2 regions of the Shewanella sp. S1-58-MNA-CIBAN-0166 genome follow, and region 2 is predicted to be linked to the other one. Evidence: riboswitches for the same ligand, from Rfam matches in the RefSeq annotation. Region 2 holds a riboswitch; the other holds the start of a gene.
What was found. Region 2 has a riboswitch for lysine ahead of AAEY99_RS12805 (Na+/H+ antiporter NhaC family protein). Riboswitches for the same ligand answer to the same signal wherever they lie in the genome.
Positions count from the first base shown of each region.

Region 1: it holds a riboswitch for lysine, as region 2 does, so the genes downstream of both, lysC (lysine-sensitive aspartokinase 3) here and AAEY99_RS12805 (Na+/H+ antiporter NhaC family protein) in region 2, are expected to answer to the same signal.

Region 1 is NZ_JBEOPN010000012.1:93,224-103,737, forward strand. Features, by position in the region: gene AAEY99_RS09590 (hypothetical protein) at 1-157, opposite strand, end outside; gene AAEY99_RS09595 (class 1 fructose-bisphosphatase) at 364-1,356, opposite strand; gene AAEY99_RS09600 (S9 family peptidase) at 1,529-3,826, shown strand; gene arcA (two-component system response regulator ArcA) at 3,916-4,632, opposite strand; gene AAEY99_RS09610 (DUF3293 domain-containing protein) at 5,308-5,787, shown strand; lysine riboswitch at 6,027-6,201, shown strand; gene lysC (lysine-sensitive aspartokinase 3) at 6,336-7,715, shown strand; gene AAEY99_RS09620 (succinylglutamate desuccinylase/aspartoacylase family protein) at 7,720-8,838, shown strand; gene AAEY99_RS09625 (site-2 protease family protein) at 8,910-10,046, opposite strand; gene AAEY99_RS09630 (DUF4144 domain-containing protein) at 10,266-10,514, opposite strand, start outside.
Region 2 is NZ_JBEOPN010000019.1:61,024-71,537, forward strand. Features, by position in the region: gene AAEY99_RS12770 (proline--tRNA ligase) at 1-1,036, opposite strand, end outside; gene AAEY99_RS12775 (acyltransferase) at 1,354-1,965, opposite strand; gene tsaA (tRNA (N6-threonylcarbamoyladenosine(37)-N6)-methyltransferase TrmO) at 1,970-2,719, opposite strand; gene rcsF (Rcs stress response system protein RcsF) at 2,872-3,267, opposite strand; gene AAEY99_RS12790 (H-NS histone family protein) at 3,430-3,840, opposite strand; gene AAEY99_RS12795 (electron transfer flavoprotein subunit beta/FixA family protein) at 4,276-5,025, shown strand; gene AAEY99_RS12800 (electron transfer flavoprotein subunit alpha/FixB family protein) at 5,027-5,950, shown strand; lysine riboswitch at 6,353-6,569, shown strand; gene AAEY99_RS12805 (Na+/H+ antiporter NhaC family protein) at 6,649-8,208, shown strand; gene AAEY99_RS12810 (thymidine kinase) at 8,368-8,946, shown strand; gene AAEY99_RS12815 (acyl-CoA dehydrogenase C-terminal domain-containing protein) at 9,021-10,514, opposite strand, start outside.

The sequences.
Region 1 (10,514 bases), on a different contig from region 2:
CTGTCGCGAGTTGCACCGGAAGTACTAAAATAGTGCCAATTTCTATTGCAGGGGCTTTAGTGGACATCAGATAAGCATAAGCACTCATGCTAATAAGCAGTAAGAGTAAAATAGCCGCAATATATATTTTTTTATTCGATGGTTTGGCGGGCGGCATCGTTATAGTCCTTAATTAATATCCTGAAAATAACTTAGTGGGTATTTAAGTTATTGTAAAGAAATGATTCTTTACTGGTGCCTAATGATTCAAATTTGTATTTTGGTTAACTGTGTTTATTCGCGTCAGTTAGATCATCAATGAGCTCAACTGCAGCGCATAAATGAAAAAACCGCCAAAAGGCGGTTTTTTTACAGCATAATCAATTAATCAATTGATGGCTCTTCGCTGTAATCAATACCGTGATAGCTCAAGCAAGTATCAACTTCGTTTGCGCTACCTAAAATTACCGCAACGCGCTGATGGATTTCGGTTGGCTGAATGTCCAAAATAGTTTCATAACCTGTTGATGCTTTACCGCCAGCTTGCTCAACTAGTAATGCCATTGGGTTGGCTTCATACATTAAGCGTAACTTAAACGGTTTGGCTGGGTTTTTATTGTCTGTCGGGTAAGAGAAAATCCCACCACGACACAATACCCGATGCACATCACCTACCATTGCAGCAATCCAACGCATATTAAATGATTGCTCTCGAGGTCCTATTTCTCCGAGTAATAAATCGGCAATATAGGTTTGCATTGGTGCTTCCCAAAAACGCTGGTTTGACATATTAATGGCAAACTCGGCGGTGTCCGGGGTTATTTGCACGTTATTGTCGGTCAGAAGAAACTCTTGGCTGTCTGGAGCAAGAGTATAAAACTGAGTGCCTTGACCAGTGGTTAGCGCCATCATGGTTGATGGGCCATACAACACATAACCCGCAGCAACTTGTTTGCGGCCAGCTTGTAAAAAGCTTTGTTCGTTTAACTCTCCGGTAGGTGCTGGTAATACCGAAAAAATAGTGCCCACTAATGAGTTGATATCGATATTTGATGAGCCATCGAGTGGATCAAAACACACTAGGTATTCACCTTTAGCGTTCACCTCAACCACATAATCTTCTTCTTCAGACGCTAAACCACGTACATTGCCATCGGTTTTAAGGGCATCTTTAAGCATGTCATTGGTGATCACATCCAGTTTTTTCTGGGTTTCGCCTTGAATGTTTTCTTGCTCTGTTGCACCCAAAACACCCGCTAATGCACCGTGACGAACCGCACCACTAATGGCTTTTGAGGTGTCAGCTAAGGTTAATAGTAGTTGTGTTAAAGAGGCGTTTACGGCTTGTGCGCTAAGGGTTTGTGCCAAAGTCTGCATGATTTTTCCTATGAGATTTTGCGAGGTTAAGGTCGATGTTGTTAATTCTTATCAGTTATGTGCAAATCATACCCCACAATGGCGCTAATTTCAGCGATTGTTATCTGGGGTTTTGGTTTTACTGTAAATTGAGGCAAAATGTGGGCGGATTGAATTGCCCCAAGGATTAATAATGACAATAACATGGAAGCATCATGCTTTAGCGGCAGTGTCTGCCGTGCCACTCCTTTTTACTAGCCCGGTTTTTTCAGCAACCGCTAAAGGCAGCATCATGAACTCATCAACCACCGCAACACTGACTGCGATCAACGGTAGCACTACACCACTGACCATCGAACGTATTCATGCGTCACCAGCCTTAGCGGGTTCTAGCCCCCGCGGGTTGGCCTTATCGCCTAACGGAAAACGTGTAACTTATTTATCAAGCCGTGCTGATAATCAACATTTGTATGATTTATGGCAAATGGATATCGCGACTGGTAAGCGCAGTGTACTGATTAATGCTGATCAATTAGAGGCAGGAGAACTGTCTGATGAAGAAAAAGCTCGACGAGAGCGTCAACGTATTTACGGCCAAGGGATCATGGAGTATTTCTGGTCTGAAGACAGCCAACATATTTTAATCCCTGCAGCGGGTAAGTTGTATTTATATGACGTTGCCAGTAATAAAGTGGCTGAGCTTGCAACCGGTGACGGTTTTGCAACCGATGCGCGTTTGTCTCCGAAAGGTCACTTTGTATCGTTTGTACGCGATCAAAACTTATTTGTATTGTCATTGGATAACCAAAAAGTAACAGCACTCACCACAGACGGTAAAGGGCCGATTAAAAATGCTATGGCAGAGTTTGTCGCCCAAGAAGAAATGGACCGTATGACAGGTTATTGGTGGGCGCCCGATGAGTCTGCTATCGCCTTTACTCGTATTGATGAAACGGGTGTGGAGTTAGTGACTCGTAATGAAATTTACGCCGAGGGGATTAAATTAACCGAGCAGCGTTACCCTTATGCAGGCAAAGCCAATGTAGAGATCGCACTGGGTGTCGTGACCTTAAAAGATCGCACTATTAGCTGGATTGATTTGGGCAAACAAAAAGACATGTATTTACCTCGCGTAGATTGGCTACCCGACAGCCAGCATGTGTCGTTCCAATGGCAAAGCCGCGATCAACAAACGTTGGATTTACGCATTGCTGCAATCTCTCAGCCGACACAAGTTAAAACGGCGATTGAAGAGCGCAGCAAAGCATGGGTAAATTTAAACAATGATTTACACTTCCTAAAGCAACAAGCGGCCTTTATTTGGGGCTCTGAGCGTGATGGATTTAATCATCTGTATTTATTTGACTTACAAGGCAAACAACTTAAGCAATTAACCCAAGGTGATTGGGCTGTTGATGCGCTTGAGTATGTCGATGAAGCAACGGGTTGGGTATATTTTAGCGGTCGTAAAGACAGTGTTGTTGAACGTCATTTGTACCGCGTTAATCTTAATAAAGGCATGGACTCCATTGAGCGAATTAGCCAAGCATCGGGTATGCATGAAGCTGTATTTGCGGATAAAAAGCCCGTTTATTTAGATTACTTTAGTAGTTTACAGCAGCCGCCGCAGATAAGTTTACACAATGATTCTGGCAAGCAGTTAGCTTGGGTTGAGCAAAATAACATTGATAAAAATCATCCGCTTTATGATTATGCTGGTTTATGGCAAATGCCTGATTTTGGTCAATTAACAGCTGAAGATGGTCAAGCATTACAATACAGACTGTTTAAACCGGTGCCTTTTGATGCCGCTAAACAGTATCCGGTTGTGGTGCGCGTATATGGTGGACCGCATGCTCAGTTAGTAGTCAACAGCTGGAGCGAGGCAGATTATTTTACTCAATATTTACTGCAGCAAGGCTATGCGGTATTTCAATTAGATAATCGTGGCTCAGCGCACCGAGGCACGCAATTTGAACATGTCATTTATCAAAACATGGGTGATGCTGAAGTAAACGATCAAAAAGTTGGCGTTGATTATTTACGTAGCTTGCCGTTTATTGATGGTGACAATGTTGCTATTTATGGTCACAGTTATGGTGGTTATATGGCGTTGATGAGTCAGTTTAAGGCGCCGGGTTATTTTAAAGCGGCAATATCGGGTGCGCCAGTAACGGATTGGCGTTTGTACGACACTCATTATACTGAGCGTTATATGGGGAACCCGCAAACCAATAAAAAAGGTTACGACGCCAGCAGCATTTTACCTTATGTCAAAAATTATCAATCGGGCTTATTGATGTATCACGGTATGGCTGATGATAACGTTCTGTTTGAAAACAGCACTAGAGTATATAAAGCGTTGCAAGATGAGGGTAAGTTATTCCAAATGATGGATTACCCAGGGTCTAAGCATTCAATGCGTGGCGAGAAAGTGCGTAATCATTTATATAAATCATTAGCGGCATTTTTAGATCAACAGCTGAAGTAATCACTATTGTGTTAAAGGATTAACGAAAAAGCAGATATAAAAAAACCAGGTGATTCACCTGGTTTTTTATTGCGGTTAACCTTAAAAGATTACGCTTCTAAGTCACCACAAAAACGATAGCCTTCACCGTGAATTGTTGCGATGATTTCTGGCGTATCAGGCAAGCTTTCAAAGTGCTTACGGATGCGACGTATTGTCACATCAACGGTGCGGTCATGAGGCTTTAATTCACGGCCAGTCATTTTTAACAACAAGTCAGCACGAGTTAAAATCTTACCTGGGTTTTCAACAAAGTGAAGCATCGCACGGAACTCGCTGCGTGGTAGCTTATAAGCTTCACCTTGTGGGTTAACCAAAGAACGGCTATTGATTTCTAAGCTCCAACCGTTAAAACGGTAATACTCAACAGAACCTTTTTCTTCAGTTTCTGCGGCAGCATTATTAACGCGAGTTAATAGGTTACGAGCACGGATCGTTAATTCGCGAGGGTTGAATGGTTTAGTGATGTAATCATCTGCACCAATTTCAAGACCTAGAATCTTATCAACTTCGTTATCACGGCCAGTCAAGAAAATAAGACCGATGTTATTAATTTCACGTAGCTCACGAGCTAATAATAAGCCGTTTTTGCCTGGTAAATTAATATCCATAACAACAAGATTAATCTTATTGTCTTGCATGGCTTTATGCATTTCTGCGCCGTCGTTAGCTTCAGTGACAACATAACCTTCAGCTTCAAAAATACTGCGTAATGTATTACGAGTTACAGCTTCATCTTCAACAATTAAAATGTGCGGATTTTGCATGATATTTACCTGATTTTATAAAATTCGATTCTAGCCACTGTTTGCGAACTGTGTGCTAATAGATTGCAATAGCGCTTTAGCTAATGCGCTAAGATTCCGATATTTTTTGGTGTTTATCTATGTCTACCCTGAATTAAACACTCTCTATAAACTCTATTATGTAACACTTAATACTGGTTACTGAGTCTGCTTACGTCGATTAATTACCACTACGTCAAGGCACGCGTTTGCACTTATTCATGATGGTGTAAAATTTGTTGCACTTAAGCTTACTTACTATGAATGCCATTTAGAAAGATAGTTCCTTCTATTGCAAACTTATTTAATCGTATTAATGTTTTATCAAATGTAGAACAAATTTAGTACGACTGTAAACTTTACATCAAAAAATCATCACACTCACAACAACATTTGCTGAGTTTTTGAGGTGTATGTAGCTAACTTTGCTACAGTGATTTAATAGTGCGTAATGGTTATTGTACTCGTTTTAGGCATTTGTTAACAAATTAAATGTTAAAAAATTAATATAACACTCGAGTATATGAAAGATTAACCTTGCTAAGATGATAATAATTAATGGTTTTCTAATATAGTACTGCTGATTTAGATCGTAAACCTTTTAGAAATCAAACCTATCTGCTAGACTAATTCTGGCTTAATTGACGAAAATTTATTATGGAAAATGTTATAGATACATTGTGGAATGAGTATCAAAGTACTCATTTTTTGTTTACTCAACGCCTTTCTCATGATTTCCCATTTGCTATTGTTACTGCCCATAACCCCCGTGGTTCAAGACTCTCTCCTAGTCAAAATCGCTTACTCGATCGTCAGCTTCAATTTAAAATTCAACAATATAATCGTCCCTATCGTGCGTTAATCGGTGCAGCACCTGATTTGTCGCATATGGAAAAGAGCTGGGCTATTTTTATTGATAAAGAACAAGCTGTTGAGCTTGGTCGAGAATTTAATCAACATGCAATTTACTACGTTAATCAAGGTTTGCTATCTTTGATTGCATGCCTTGATAGCATCAAACCTGAAGTTGATATGGGAATTTTTAATCACCGATTAAGGATGGTGAGTGAGTTGCCAGAGATAGGTTCGTATAACTGGGTAAATAATGACGTAATTAAAACTGCGCAGCTGCGATAAAATAATTAACACATTATTTGAGACAATGCTTACTAGATTGTCTCGGTAATTTGCGGTTAATTATGTTTTTTGGATATTTATGGGCATTTTTTCGTAATAGAGAACAATCATTGCTCTGAAGTCGCAGCTGCATAATATTTCACTGCAGCGATATTTTTTATCAAAACAGTGTATTTTTACTGTGTTTGCTGATTGACTTGATAGGGTATTTTTTGCTATTTTCAACTCCCTCCTTCGGGAGGAACAGAAGAGGAGCGTTAACTAGGTAGTAAGTGAGAGGATGCCAATCCGATGACCACTTATGATGGAGATTAGCGCCGAGGTATCAGTTTGTTTGGCAAACATTGATATCGGTCGATTAGGCTGAATCCTAACGATTGTCACCTATTTTTTTGGTGGAGAGCTTCTGGTGATGATTGCTGTTTCCCTTCTATAAGGGTGCGTTATCTTAGCACCAGGCTCTTCGAACGTAGTGTGTTCGGAGCGTATATCATGTTAGTAAATCACATCTTATCTTTGAGTCTTTCGCAAACAGCGGAGGCATCAGTATGAGCTTTGTTCAGTCTGAAATAGATACCCCAGAATTAGTCGTTGCCAAATTTGGCGGCACGTCAGTTGCTGATTACGCCTCTATGAGCCGTTGTGCAGATATTGTGTTGGCTAATCAAGCTACTCGCCTTGTGGTAGTAAGCGCCTCCAGCGGAGTGACCAATTTATTAGTTGAGTTAACTCAAGCTAATGTGAATGACGAGCGTCGCTTGGTATTGCTTAAGCAAATTGCTCAAATTCAATATGTGATATTAGATGAACTCGGTCGTCCGCAAGACGTGGCAGCCAGTATTGATAAAATACTCAGCCGGATGTCAGTACTCAGCGAATCGTTAGAGCTGAATCGCAGCAAAGCGGTTATGGACGAGTTACTGTCGACGGGAGAGCAATGTTCATCGATTTTATTTTCTGCGGTTATTCGGGAAAAGGGCACTGCTTCAAATCATTTTGATGTGCGCCAAGTATTACGTACCGACAGTCACTTTGGTCGCGCAGAGCCACAAATTGAAGCTATTTCAATGTTAGCAGGTGACTTTTTACAGCCATTACTTGCGCGTTACGTCATCGTTACCCAAGGCTTTATTGGTGCAGATGAAGAGGGACGAACAACAACATTAGGCCGTGGTGGTAGTGACTATTCGGCGGCATTACTTGCCGAAGCGCTTCGTGCTACAGCGGTTGAGATTTGGACCGATGTGGCCGGTATTTATACCACTGACCCACGCCTTGCCCCCAATGCCCGCCCGATTGCTGAAATTAGCTTTAATGAAGCGGCTGAGATGGCGACCTTTGGCGCTAAAGTATTGCATCCCGCCACCATCTTACCGGCAGTAAGACAAAAAATTCAGGTGTTTGTAGGTTCAAGTAAAGCGCCTGAAATGGGCGGAACTTGGATCCGTCATCAAGTTGAAGATACCCCAGTGTTTAGAGCGGTGGCGTTGCGCCGCGATCAAACTTTACTTAACTTGCATAGCTTGCAAATGTTACATGCTCAGGGCTTTTTGGCAGAAACGTTCGCGACCTTGGCGCGACACAAAATATCCGTCGATTTAATCACGACCTCGGAGGTTAACGTATCGTTAACCCTAGATAAAACGGGTTCAGATTCAAGTGGCCAGGGCTTACTCAGTGAGTCGTTATTACAAGAGTTATCGCAACATTGTCGTGTAAGAGTCGAGGAAGATTTAGCGTTAATCGCCATCATCGGTAATCGCATAGCATCAACGGCTGGCATTTGTAGTAGGGTGTTTAAAGTGCTTGAAAACCATAATGTTCGGATGATTTGCCAAGGCGCAAGCCCACATAATTTATGTGTGTTGGTTGCAGAGTCGGAAGCGGCGCAAGTGGTTAATGCTTTGCACCAAAACCTGTTTGAGTAATCATATGACTAAAGCAATACAATCGTCAGTTCAAGTTGGAGAACTGGCGACAGGACACGCATTGACCGTTCCAGTATATTCATTCATTGGTCGCGAGAGTGTTGCGCCTAGCGTGTATATTCAGGCCAATGTTCATGGTGCTGAAGTGCAAGGTAATGCGGTGATTTATCAACTGATGACCTTATTGGAAGGTTACCAGGTTTTAGGTGATATTACGCTTGCCCCCTTAGCCAATCCTTTAGGGATTAATCAAAAGAGTGGTGAGTTTACTCTAGGGCGTTTTGATCCCATTACAGGGGTTAATTGGAACCGCGAGTACTTTGATCATCAAGTCGATATTCAAACTTGGTATGCCGAGCACCAACGTTTAACCAATAGTGAGCTGTTTTGCGCCTATCGTTCAATGTTGGTAGAAACTTGCCTGGCGCGCCTAACTCATTCTTTTGGGATTTCAACAGGTCATCGGTTAGCAGTAAATTTACAGGCTATGGCACATCAAGCAGACATAGTGCTTGATTTGCATACCGGCCCTAAGTCGTGCAAACACTTGTACTGCCCTGAGTATGATATTGATGCGGCGAGATTTTTCTCGATCCCGTATACCTTGGTTATCCCCAATAGTTTTGGTGGCGCGATGGATGAAGCTACCTTTTGCCCTTGGTGGCAGTTAACCGAGTATGCAGCCAGTCAAGGCCGTGAATTTTCGGTACCTGTGTCAGCATTTACCTTAGAGCTTGCAAGCCAAGAGCGGATTGATTTAGCTGACGCGTTAGAGGATGCCAAAGGCATACTGGCTTATTTAAGTCACCGTGGCGTGATTGCTGAAAAAGTTTATCCAGCCAGTATGGAAAGATTTGGGTGTTACTTGAAGGATTATAAGAAGTTTCATGCACCTAAAGCTGGCTTAATTGAATATTGTGCCAGTGTCGGTGAACCATTAACCGCAGGCAAACCTTTAGCGAACATTTTACGCATAGATTTGTATGGTACTGAACAGGCTTACCAAGCCATTAGTTTACCCATGGATTGTGTGCCTATTTTGCATTTTGCTTCTGCGTCGGTACTCCAAGGCACAGAGTTGTATAAGGTGATGACTAATGTGTTTCCATTACAGCCTAGTTGATTAACTGCTTTGGCTAAGTAAAACAAAAACGCCTGCAATTGCAGGCGTTTTTGTCGATGCGTAAATTGCAATTAACTGCCTAAAATCTGTAGCGGAATCGCTAACATTTCGTTACCAGAAGCAGCAAAATACCAAATAATGCCCACTAAACTTGCTACCGTGAGTAAATACCATACGGTAGAGAAAATTTGCCCGTAACGATCTAACGGCAATAAATGACTTTGATGGCGACCGCGCCATTCAAATACAATTTCTACACTGCCGATCAGTAACAAAAAGCCCAGCAAGGCGAGCCCTAAGCTATAGCTAATGAACACACCGATAGCGGCACCAGCAATACAAGCCACTAGACCGACAACACTATTCATTGAAAAGCTGATGCTTTTTAAAATATGACCGCCATCGAGAGGTAAAATGGGCAGTAAATTAAACAAATTTAGCAGCGCATTGAATGTTGCTAATCCGGCAAAGAATATGTTGCCTGTTAGCCAATAAAGTCCAAGTGAGATAATCGATAAAATGAGTCCAAAAGTCGGGCCCATAATCGAAATATACACATCTTGCCAGCGGGTGTTGATACGTTCATCACTTAGCGCTAAGCCGCCCACAAAAGGGATTAAATAGATCCCTTTGGTTTTCATGCCGAAATGTTTCATCGCTCGAATATGGCCATATTCATGAAACACTAAGCAGCCGATGAGGGCTAAGGCAAATTCAAATGAAAATAACCATGAATAGGCCGCAACACTGGCTCCCGCAAAAAGGACTTTAACCACCTTGGCACTTTTTAGTAGCTTAAAACCTAATGATGCCAGTCCAACAACACTGAGCTTTTGGTTTTTTACTGCTGCAATTTCAGGTGTTTGACGCTCAATATCTTCAACGGTTCGTTGACCTTGGGTTATGGATTCATCATCTATTAATAAACAATAATCCAGTTGAAACGGTTGCCAGTTAACATCGATTTCTAATCGTACCGGTAGTGAACCAATATTGGGTTTAACGGGTTCGTCGTGGTTGATATTTGTTTCAGTCGGTACCGACGTTTGAGTGGTCAGTTCAAATGAATGAATATGAAAGGCTTGGTCGCTAGCGCTTGCAGACTTTTGTGATACCAGTTGATTGTCCCAATAAAGTTGCTGCCAGCCCGCAATCGAGCCTTCTAGTCGCAGACGTTTACCTAGACATTCAATATTTAGTAATTCCATTAAGGATTCTCAGGGTTTATGGACAGTGAGCATAGAGGCATTTTGCCAGAGCTGTGTGTGTTGCTCAATGGGTTTTACCATTATATTCGTTAATCATTAGCTTAGATTTATGATTGAGTGATTAAGGTAAGTAACATGAGTCTGTTGTTGGTAAATTGAAGGTTAGTAATGCTAAAAAGGAGGTGTTATGTGCTGTTAATCTTCAGTCTGAATACGTTGTTAATACAGATGTTCTAATTCAGCCACGGTCGCAATACCTTGCTCTATGGTGGTAAAGACAATTTTTGCACTGCAGCAATGTCCTTGAAACTGACCATACTGGCGTACCAGTGGCAGTAACTGTAACACGCTCATATCCTGGCTTAGCTTAACCAGTACAGGCAGTTCAGCCACGCTGGGATCCTGTGGCGGATGTTTCTGGATGCTATACACATGGCCGGCATTGTCGATGAGTTTATCTTCAGCGTG
Region 2 (10,514 bases):
TTGGCATCGTTAAGCCAACAGGTCCTATAGAACCAGGACCTGCACCCACTGCTGCACGAATTTCTGCTTCTGAAGCAAATTCAAATGGAGATGCGACTAATTCAAGTTTGTCGGCTTTAATTTCGTTAAGTTCGTGATCGCCACGGATAACTAAGGCAACTAATGGCGCTTCGTCAGTAGCACCTTTTACTATTAAGGTTTTAACCGTTTTAGTGATGACTAAATTAAATTGCTCAACTAACTCAGCAATCGTTTTGGCGTTAGGCGTATCCACTAACGTCATTACTTCAGTCGGCGTGGCAAGAGTGTCGGTTGGCATTGGTGATTCGGCTTTTTCAATGTTAGCGGCATAATCGCTACCCGTTGAATAAGCGATTAAGTCTTCACCACTGTTAGCCAGCACATGGAATTCATGCGACATGCTACCACCGATAGAACCTGTATCAGCCAGTACTGGACGGAATGATAAGCCCATACGAGTCAGAATATTGCTGTATGCGGTATGCATAGCGTGGTAAGTGTTATCCATGGTTTCTTGATCTAAATGGAAAGAATAGGCATCTTTCATCAAGAATTCACGCGCGCGCATCACACCAAAGCGGGGACGAACTTCATCACGGAACTTAGTTTGTACTTGGTAAAGTGTTAACGGCAGTTGCTTGTAAGAACTTAATTCTTTACGGACTAAATCGGTGATCACTTCTTCATGGGTTGGCCCCAATACGAAGTCACGATTATTACGGTCTTGGAAACGTAATAACTCAGGACCAAACTTGTCCCAACGGCCCGTTTCAACCCATAAATCAGCAGGCTGAACTAACGGCATTAATATTTCGATAGCGCCTGTTTTATTCATTTCTTCACGAACAATGGCTTCAACTTTACGTAAAACACGTAAACCTGATGGAAGCCAAGTGTAGAGACCTGAAGCATTACGACGGATCATACCGGCACGTAACATTAACTGATGACTAATCACCTCTGCATTAGCAGGGGTTTCTTTTTGTGTTGAAAGCAGGTACTTGCTAACTCGCATTCCCAATGTCCAAAATAGTTGCTATGAATTAGCATCATTTTAGCACCTGCAACAATGATGTCACCTGCTAATTCGACTCAAAAGTAGCCTTTGTTATACTTTAACCGCAAGTGACCGTTATTAAACTTCACATCGGGATAATAAATGCATATTAAATAGCTTTCTATCCCTCTATCCAGTGTTGAATTGACTTGTTATAAGAACACAATAGTCGCGTCAATGTGCTTAGATAGCAACAACAATGGCAAGTTTGATATCGATGAGTTGCCACTAATTTGTCTTTATTGAATAACCCTATCTATTCAACGTATCTGAGGTTATTTATCGCGTCTGTCGCCAATAACTCGAGCAGGATTTCCAGCAACAATGGCAAAATCGGGTACATCTTTTGTAACAATGCAGCCCATGCCAATCACCGCACAATCCCCAATGGTGACACCGTCAACAATGCCTGCCTGAGCGCCAATCCATACATCTTGGCCTATCACTACACCTTTTGATGTCGCGGGTTGTTTATAAATGGGTGCGCTGGGTGACATACCATGGTTAAAAGCATAAACCGTGACGTTGTTAGCAATACGTGTTTGGCTGCCAATTTTGATACCGTTACGGCCCCCATCTAAGCTGCAGCCATGGTTAATGGCCACTTCATTGCCTAGGGTAATTGGGCCATGCATAAACACATCAGCGGCAATCATACATTGATCGCCAATGATAATGTCCCTACCAGGTTCGGCAAAAAGCTGAGCTTGTGGGGCAATAAAACATTGTTCACCTACATGAATGGTTTCAAGCTGACATAGCCGTTGTTGAATGTCATCTTGCCAAGGTTTTGCCCATGTTAAATGTTTTGGTTTAAGTGAAAAATACAGCCATGGCATCCATGATAAGCGTTTTTTATGTTGAGCTTGGTAATCTATGTCTGCCATTGATTTAATCCTTCAGCAGTTCAACTTTTGTCGGTTTGAGTTCTAACACTTCAATACCTTGAGCTGTGATATGCCAAAAGATATCTAAGTCGTATAAAGCCACTTGATAAAGTTTGGGATCATTTTTGGCTTTTTTGTATGCAGGACGAGGATCTTGTGACAATACCCCTTCAATAAGCGCGGCTAAATCTTGGTACTGCTCTTGTTGGCTGTAGTGATCTATTTGCTCTGTCGCTAACGATGTATAAGTCAGTGGGATGAGGATTGGGGCTTCTTGGGCTATGCCGCCTTTGGCGTCTAAAATAGCATCAGAAAAAGGAATATAAGGTTTAATATCGACAATTGGCGTGCCGTCTAATAAATCCATTCCAGATATTACTAAGCACACTTTTCCTTTACGTTGGATAACTCCATGGAGTTTTACCACTGATTGGCCAATACCATTTGGACGAAATGTGGAGCGTGTAGCAAAAACGCCCAGTTTTTCATTGCCGCCTAAACGAGGAGGGCGAACGGTGGTTTTCCAACCTTGAGCCAGATTTTCATGGAAACAGAATAATAACCATAAGTGTGAATATTGCTCTATTCCTCTTACTGCATCAATATGATTAAACGCGGGTTCAAACTCTATATAACCTACCGCATTGACTAAACCTGGCTGACGAGGAATACCAAACTTTTGTTTGTAAGGTGTTCTGCATATTGCAACAGCATTTAATTGGCTGCTAAACGGAACGCTAGATTTATGATTCATTAGATCTGTTTGACTGTGTCGATCGTTGCTTTGTGTCATGCGATACCTGAATTAAGCAAACAAAGGGAGTTATAAATCAAATATAAAAAATGTTGATGAGTGTTATATGAGCACTCATCATTTATGGGCAGCCAATATAATATATTGAGTTGTTATTTTTCTGTAGGAGTTTGAATGGCTTGACCGACACAAAGTGCACGGCTAAAACAACTATTATCCGCTTCAGTAATCATAAAACAGCTTTTAACTACAAAACCATTTGCGCCCATATCTGCAGCAGATCTTCTGGCATTGCTTCGTGCTACGGCCATTTGCGGTGGTGCATCTTGTTTGCTTTCTTGGCAGGCTTCGCCTTCCACTAAACCTAAAGTTTCAAATGTTCCTTTAGGTTGATCGTTTCCTTCATATAACTGTACATCACCGACTTTAAAATAATCATTGATCGCTTTACTGTCTAAATTACTTTTGAACGTATAATCACTCGCACAAGCGCTCAATAATAGTGCTATACCTGAGGCAATAAATGCATATTTAAGAGGAAAAGTCATAGCCGTAGCCTTCTATTAATGGGGAATGGATCAATGACGGTTAGTTTACCTTTTCTCATGGCGATGATAAAGCGCTCAAATGCTATAAAAAAAAGAGCTTACCGAAGTAAGCTCTTTTTTATTTTAAATGCTAACCGTGTGGTTAACCCTTAATCAGAATAATTATTCCATACCAGGAATTAAGAATTCGCTCATATTTTTGCCGCTATCAACTTGTTGTTTGAATACGGTAGGCATACGACCTTGGCCAGTCCATTGAATTAATTCACCATCAACAGTGATTTGATATTTTGGTGGGCGCGGTGCACGTTTAGGTTTAGCTGTTTTAACAGAAGAGGTCACATCACCTAAATCTTCAATTGATAAACCACTGTTTTCAATTTGAGCAAGAATTTCAGCAATACGAGCGTTACGCTCTGCATTAGCTTCAAGTTCTAATTTTTCTTCTTCTTGACGTTCGGTAATGATTTTTTCTAATTTGGCCGCTGTTTCACGTAAATCATCAAGAGACAATTCTTTTACTGCAGCTTTAAAACGACGGCCGTGGGTTAATATGTCTAAAAAGTCACTCATGTTGTATAGTTTCCTAATGATTTATTTATAAAATAAAAGTTATAAGAGATAAAAAGTATCAACGTTCCGTGTAAGTTTCAGTACTTCATATTGTTTATTTGGGTCGTTATTATTAATATAAGTCAGATTAATTCTCTGATTATTACTAATACAGCTTAATCAATACTGAATATAGCTGTAATAATAGAAACTATTTGGCATTGAATCAAATAAAATCATCTAATTATGCAATTAATTTTAATTAAGCATTCCCATTAAGTAATTAATGATCCACTACTTGTTTAGTTTGATTGCCACCACAATAACAAAAAATATGTAAACAGTCGTTTGACTTTGATTGACGTTAACGTTAACAGGACGTAAAGTTAACCCATCTTGCATTGGCGAACGCCAGTGTGTTGTCCATATACATTGAAGGTGTAGGAAGGAAAACCTATGAAAGTATTGGTGCCTGTTAAACGCGTAGTTGATGCCAATGTGAAAGTCAGGGTAAAAGCTGATAACACAAATGTTGATACGACCAACCTTAAAATGGCGTTAAACCCATTTTGCGAAATAGCGGTAGAAGAAGCTGTTCGCCTCAAAGAAGCTGGCATTGCCACTGAAGTTGTAGTGGTAAGTGTTGGCCCTAAAGCGGTGCAAGAACAATTAAGAACCGCAATGGCACTGGGTGCCGACCGAGCGATTCATATTGAGACCGATGAAGAGTTAGTGCCTCTTTCGATTGCTAAGCTGTTAAAGGCAGTGCAAGAAAAAGAGCAAGCACAACTCGTTATTTTTGGTAAGCAGTCAATTGACGGCGACAATAACCAAACGGGTCAAATGCTCGCAGCATTAACTGATATGCCACAAGCGACATTTGCATCAGAAGTCAAAATTGATGGTGACATGATTACGGTTACTCGTGAAATCGATGGCGGACTACAAACGCTGAAAATGCCTTTGCCTGCGATTGTGACGGTAGACTTACGTTTGAACGAACCTCGTTATGCTTCATTACCTAATATTATGAAAGCTAAACGCAAACCATTAGAGATTATGGCTGTGGCTGATCTTGGTGTGAGCTTAAGAGCACATCAAACAGTACTTAGCGTCACACCTCCTGTTGAGCGTAAAGCGGGCATCATGGTGTCTTCTGTTGAAGAGTTAGTTGATAAGTTAAAAAATGAAGCGAAGGTGATCTAATATGACCATTTTAGTATTAGCAGAACACGATAATGTCAGCCTGAAAACTGACACGGCGAAAGTAGTTAGCGCTGCAACAGCCATTGGTGGTGATATTCATGTACTGGTTGCTGGTGCTGATTGTTCTGCCGCAGTAAGTGCAGCACAAAGTTTAGCGGGCGTGAGTAAAGTGTTAGTGGCTGATGCTGCTCAATATGGCGCTCAACTAGCTGAAAATGTATCAAAATTGGTTGTTGATATTGCCGGAGACTATGAACATATTCTGGCTGCAGCAACCAGTATAGGTAAAGATACATTGCCTCGCGTAGCAGCATTATTAGACGTTGCCCAGATTTCTGAAGTGATTGAAGTTGTAAGCAGTGACACTTTTGTACGCCCTATTTATGCGGGTAATGCGCTTGCAACAGTGCAAAGCTTAGATGCTAAGAAAGTCATGACTGTGCGCTCAAGTGCGTTTGATGTTGTAGCATCAACAGGCAGTGCTGAAGTCATCAACTTAAGCCAAGCAATTGATTCAAAAACTGAGTTTGTTTCTCAGTCACTCACTGAATCAGCCCGTCCTGAACTCGGTAATGCTGGCATTATTGTGTCTGGCGGCCGTGGTATGGGCAGCGGTGAAAACTTTGCCATTTTAGAACAACTAGCCGATAAGTTAGGCGCAGCAGTAGGTGCATCACGTGCAGCTGTAGACGCGGGCTTTGTACCTAACGACTTGCAAGTTGGCCAAACGGGTAAGATTGTCGCCCCTAACTTGTACATTGCAGTGGGTATTTCTGGCGCGATTCAACATCTTGCTGGCATGAAAGACTCAAAAGTAATTGTGGCCATTAACAAAGACCCTGAAGCCCCTATTTTTCAAGTGGCGGATTATGGTTTGGTTGCCGACTTATTTGAAGCGGTACCGGCATTGAACAACCTCGTTTAATCAGATGTTAAGTCGCTAAACGGAGGAGTTGATTAAGCTCGTGTTGTTCAGCCGACTTTGACGCGCTATTAAACGTTCTGTTGTACGATTAAAAGGTTTCTACTCATAAGGTAGAAACCTTTTTTATTGGGCTACTCTTGGATTTCTCTTGGATTTAGTACTGGTTTAGGTGTTGATTTTTAAAAATTCAGTTCAAATATCCAGGGTTTGATGCGGTTGCTGTTTTTGTGCCCATTACACTAGTGTGCATTTGATTTAAAAACGTTAAACTAATGCTATGCAATTGTGGTTTAAATTGATGTTGTTGTTATTTTTCGTGCTGTTTAGTGCTTTTTACTGGCGCAGAATATGTAATTTATGATTGTATGTTCGCGTTGTGTGTAATGAGCTTTAACTACAAACAACAAAAGTAGAGGTGCGTTGCATAAAAGTCATGTTGAATTGGGTGATGCCAATAATTCGACATAAAAGGGTGCAATGCCGAAATAAATGGGGTTATCAGCCGCATTTGTTGGGGCAGTTCTCGAAAGGGACTGCACTGTCATAGTGTTTTTATCGACTTGATAAAAAGAATGATATTCATATTAAATGGATATTACTGTGGAGTGCTACTAGTTAAGTTAACGCATACACTTCCTGTGTATGTTTAGCCTTATTTCTAGTTTTTCTCCATTCGTATCCAACGAAGAAATAATTAAATTATGATAATAAGTTATGCCGATTCGGCACTTTCTGTTTTGCCACCACTTGTGGCTATTACTCTGGCTATTTTAACTCGTAAAGTATTGCTATCTTTAGGGGTTGGCATTGTTTTCGGCGCCTTATTACTAACCGATTTCTCATTGGTTGGCAGTGGCGAATATATTTTAAATACAGCCAGCCAGTTAGTTTGGAAAGACGCCGGACTGAACCGTTGGAATGTGTACATTTTAGGCTTTTTGATTGTGTTGGGTATGATCACAGCATTGATCACTGTCAGTGGCTCTGCTCGTGCTTTTGCTGATTGGGCTAAATTGCGTATTCGCAATAAACGTGATGCCAAGTTAATGACCATGTTTTTAGGCTGCGTAGTGTTTATTGATGATTACTTTAATAGTTTAGTCGTCGGCTCGATTTCACGTCCAATCACAGATCGCTACCATATTTCGCGTGCCAAATTAGCTTATATTCTTGATTCCACCGCTGCGCCGGTGTGTGTTATTTCTCCCGTATCTAGCTGGGGTGCATACATTATCGCCTTAATTGGCGGTATTTTAACGGCTCATGGATTTACCGATTCTGGTCATTTGAGCGTCTTTATTCAAATGATCCCAATGAACTTTTATGCCATTTTTTCGTTATTATTATTACTGTGTGTTGCAACGTTTAGCTTAGATGTTGGCCCAATGCGCCAGCATGAATTAAACGCACTGCGGGGTAACTTGTTTGATGAGTCAAAAGGCCAACCCCCTGGCGCTGTTACAGATTTACCTGAAGCCGATACCGGTAAAGTGATGGGCTTATTTTTACCTATCGCGGTATTGGTGTTTGCGACAGTGTATTTTATGGTGTCAAGTGGCGCCGATGTGTTAGCAGCAAAAGACTTACCGTTTAACGTACTCGGGGCATTTGAGAATACCGATGTTAGCTCGTCACTATTTTTTGGCTCTGTAGTTGGTCTTATTGCGACGCTCATTCTTGCGATTCAGCAAAAAGTTGACTTGTCTATGTTACTCAAAGGCATGTCGGTTGGCGCGCGCTCGATGTTGCCAGCCATTTACATATTACTTTTTGCATGGACAATTTCGAGTGTGATTGGACAGCTTGAAACCGGTAAGTACATGGCAAGTTTAGCCACTGACAATATTCCGTTTGCGATGTTACCTGCAGTGTTATTCCTATTAGCGGGTATTACCGCATTTGCGACAGGAACAAGTTGGGGCACGTTTGGGATTATGTTGCCTATTGCAGCAGATATGGCTATGGGAAGTGATAGTACTATGATGTTGCCAATGTTGGCCGCAGTATTGTCTGGTGCGGTATTTGGCGATCATTGTTCGCCCATTTCTGACACCACTATATTGTCGTCAACCGGTGCCAGTTGTCATCATATTGATCACGTGGTTACTCAACTGCCGTATGCCTTAATTGCCGCTTTCATCAGTTTAGTCGGTTACACCGTATTAGGTTTTACTGGCTCATTAATCGCAGGGTTAGTTTGCTGTAGCGTGTTGTTTGTCATCAGCATTGTGATATTACACTTTTGGGCTAAGAAGTAATTTCTTGAACTAAGCCCTACTGTATGTAGGTAAATGTCCAATTTAAGCTGTAATAAAAATGCCGTATTCGTTATGAATACGGCATTTTTATTTGTTATTACGATGTTGGAAAAGGTAATATGAACGACATTCACTAGCTAAACATTAGGACGCTTCATTTTGGCGCAACTGTACTTTTATTATTCGGCGATGAATGCCGGTAAATCAACATCATTACTGCAGTCATCTTATAATTATCGTGAGCGCGGTATGCACACTTTAGTGATGACGGCATCGATAGACAATCGTTATGGTGTCGGCAAAGTGTCATCACGTATCGGCATCGAAACCGAAGCGCAGGTGTTCGGTAGCACTGATAATTTAATTGAGTTAATTTCGACGTCGAATGATGAGCAAAAAATTCATTGCGTATTGATTGATGAAAGTCAGTTTTTAAGTAAAGAACAAGTTAGACAGATTACTCATGTTGTTGATAATCTTGATATTCCAGTATTGTGCTATGGTCTTCGCAATGATTTTCAAGGCGAACTATTTCCAGGCAGCCAATATTTATTAGCCTGGGCTGACAAATTGGTTGAGCTTAAAACTATCTGCCATTGTGGCCGTAAAGCTAACATGGTCGTGCGTCTTGATCATGACGGTAAACCGATGCGTGAAGGCGAGCAGGTTGCCATTGGCGGTAATGAAAGTTACGAGTCGGTTTGTCGAAAGCATTTTCGTGAGTTTTTGTGGGATTAAGTCAAACCCAACTTAACTGAATAAAAAAGCCGCTTCAAGTTAATTGATGCGGCTTTTTTGTGTGTCACTATTTATTAAAAATCGGCTTCTGCGAAATCGACAATATCTGCACTACTCGATTCAATTTGTTTGCGTAAGCTGCGGGTTTGGCTGCCCCAATAGCTCATAAAGAATTGTGCGGTTTTAAGTTTAGCTTGGTAAAAACCCGTCTCTTCAGTACCCGCTTCTAATGCGGCTAATGACGTTGCTGCAACGCGAGTCCACATCCATGCTAGTGCGGTAATTCCAAACAACTGCATATAGGCCATTGACGCTGCACCAATAAGATCAGGATTCTTACTGGCTGACTGCACAATAAAACCGGTGGCTTTTTCAAGATCGCCAGCGGCATCCATTAAGCCTGCAAGATAAGGTTTCATTGCGTCATTAGCCGCGTTTTGCTGAATTAATTCCTTCACCATACCTGACCACAAAGTTAATGCTGCACCTTTGTCAGCAAGTAATTTACGGCCGACTAAATCGAGTGCTTGTACCCCATTTGTGCCTTCGTAAATCATTGCAATACGGATATCACGCACAAACTGCTCCATACCCCATTCGTTAATATAACCATGGCCGCCATAGACTTGCTGGGCATCGACACAAGCTTTAAAGCCTTGGTCGGTGACAAAGCCTTTAACAATCGGTGTAAATAACGCAGCAAGTGCATTAGCTTGTTTGGCTTTTTCTGGATCGGTATGACGTTCTACTTGGTCAAGCCACAGTGCTTGTTGACCCATTAGCGCACGTGTACCTTCGTTGAACGACTTTTGTGATAACAACATACGACGCACGTCGCCATGGACTAATAATGAGTCTGCAGCTTGCTCTGGCTGCTTAACACCACTTAATGCACGGCCTTGAATACGCTCTTTGGCATAAACGAGAGCATTTTGATAAGCAATATCTGATACGCCTAAACCTTGAATACCAACACCTAAACGTGCTTGGTTCATCATGGTAAACATGGCTTTTAGACCTTGATGTGCTGCACCAACAAGCTCACCTATTGCGCCGTCAAAATGCATCACACATGTTGAGTTACCATGAATGCCCATTTTATGCTCAAGACCTGTTGCGCTAAGCTTGTTAGCTTCGCCTAAGCTACCATCGGCATTCACTAAAAACTTAGGTACAGCAAATAATGAAATACCTTTAACACCGTCCGGTGCATCTGGTAAACGCGCTAATACTAAATGAATGATGTTGTCGGCTAAGTCGTGATCGCCAGACGAAATGAAAATTTTCTCACCGCTAATAGCAAACAGTTCATCACCAGCAGGAACCGCTTTAGTGCGCAGTAAGGCTAAATCTGTACCCGCATGAGACTCTGTTAAGTTCATGGTGCCGGTCCATTCACCACTGACCAGTTTGGCTAAATATTTTTGCTTTAGAGCATCGCTGCCGTGAACGTGAATCGCTGAATAAGCGCCATGGGTTAAGCCTGGATACATGGCAAACGCCATATTAGTGGCTGTTTTCATTTCGGTTGCAAATGTACCGATAACTTCGGGTAAACCTTGGCCACC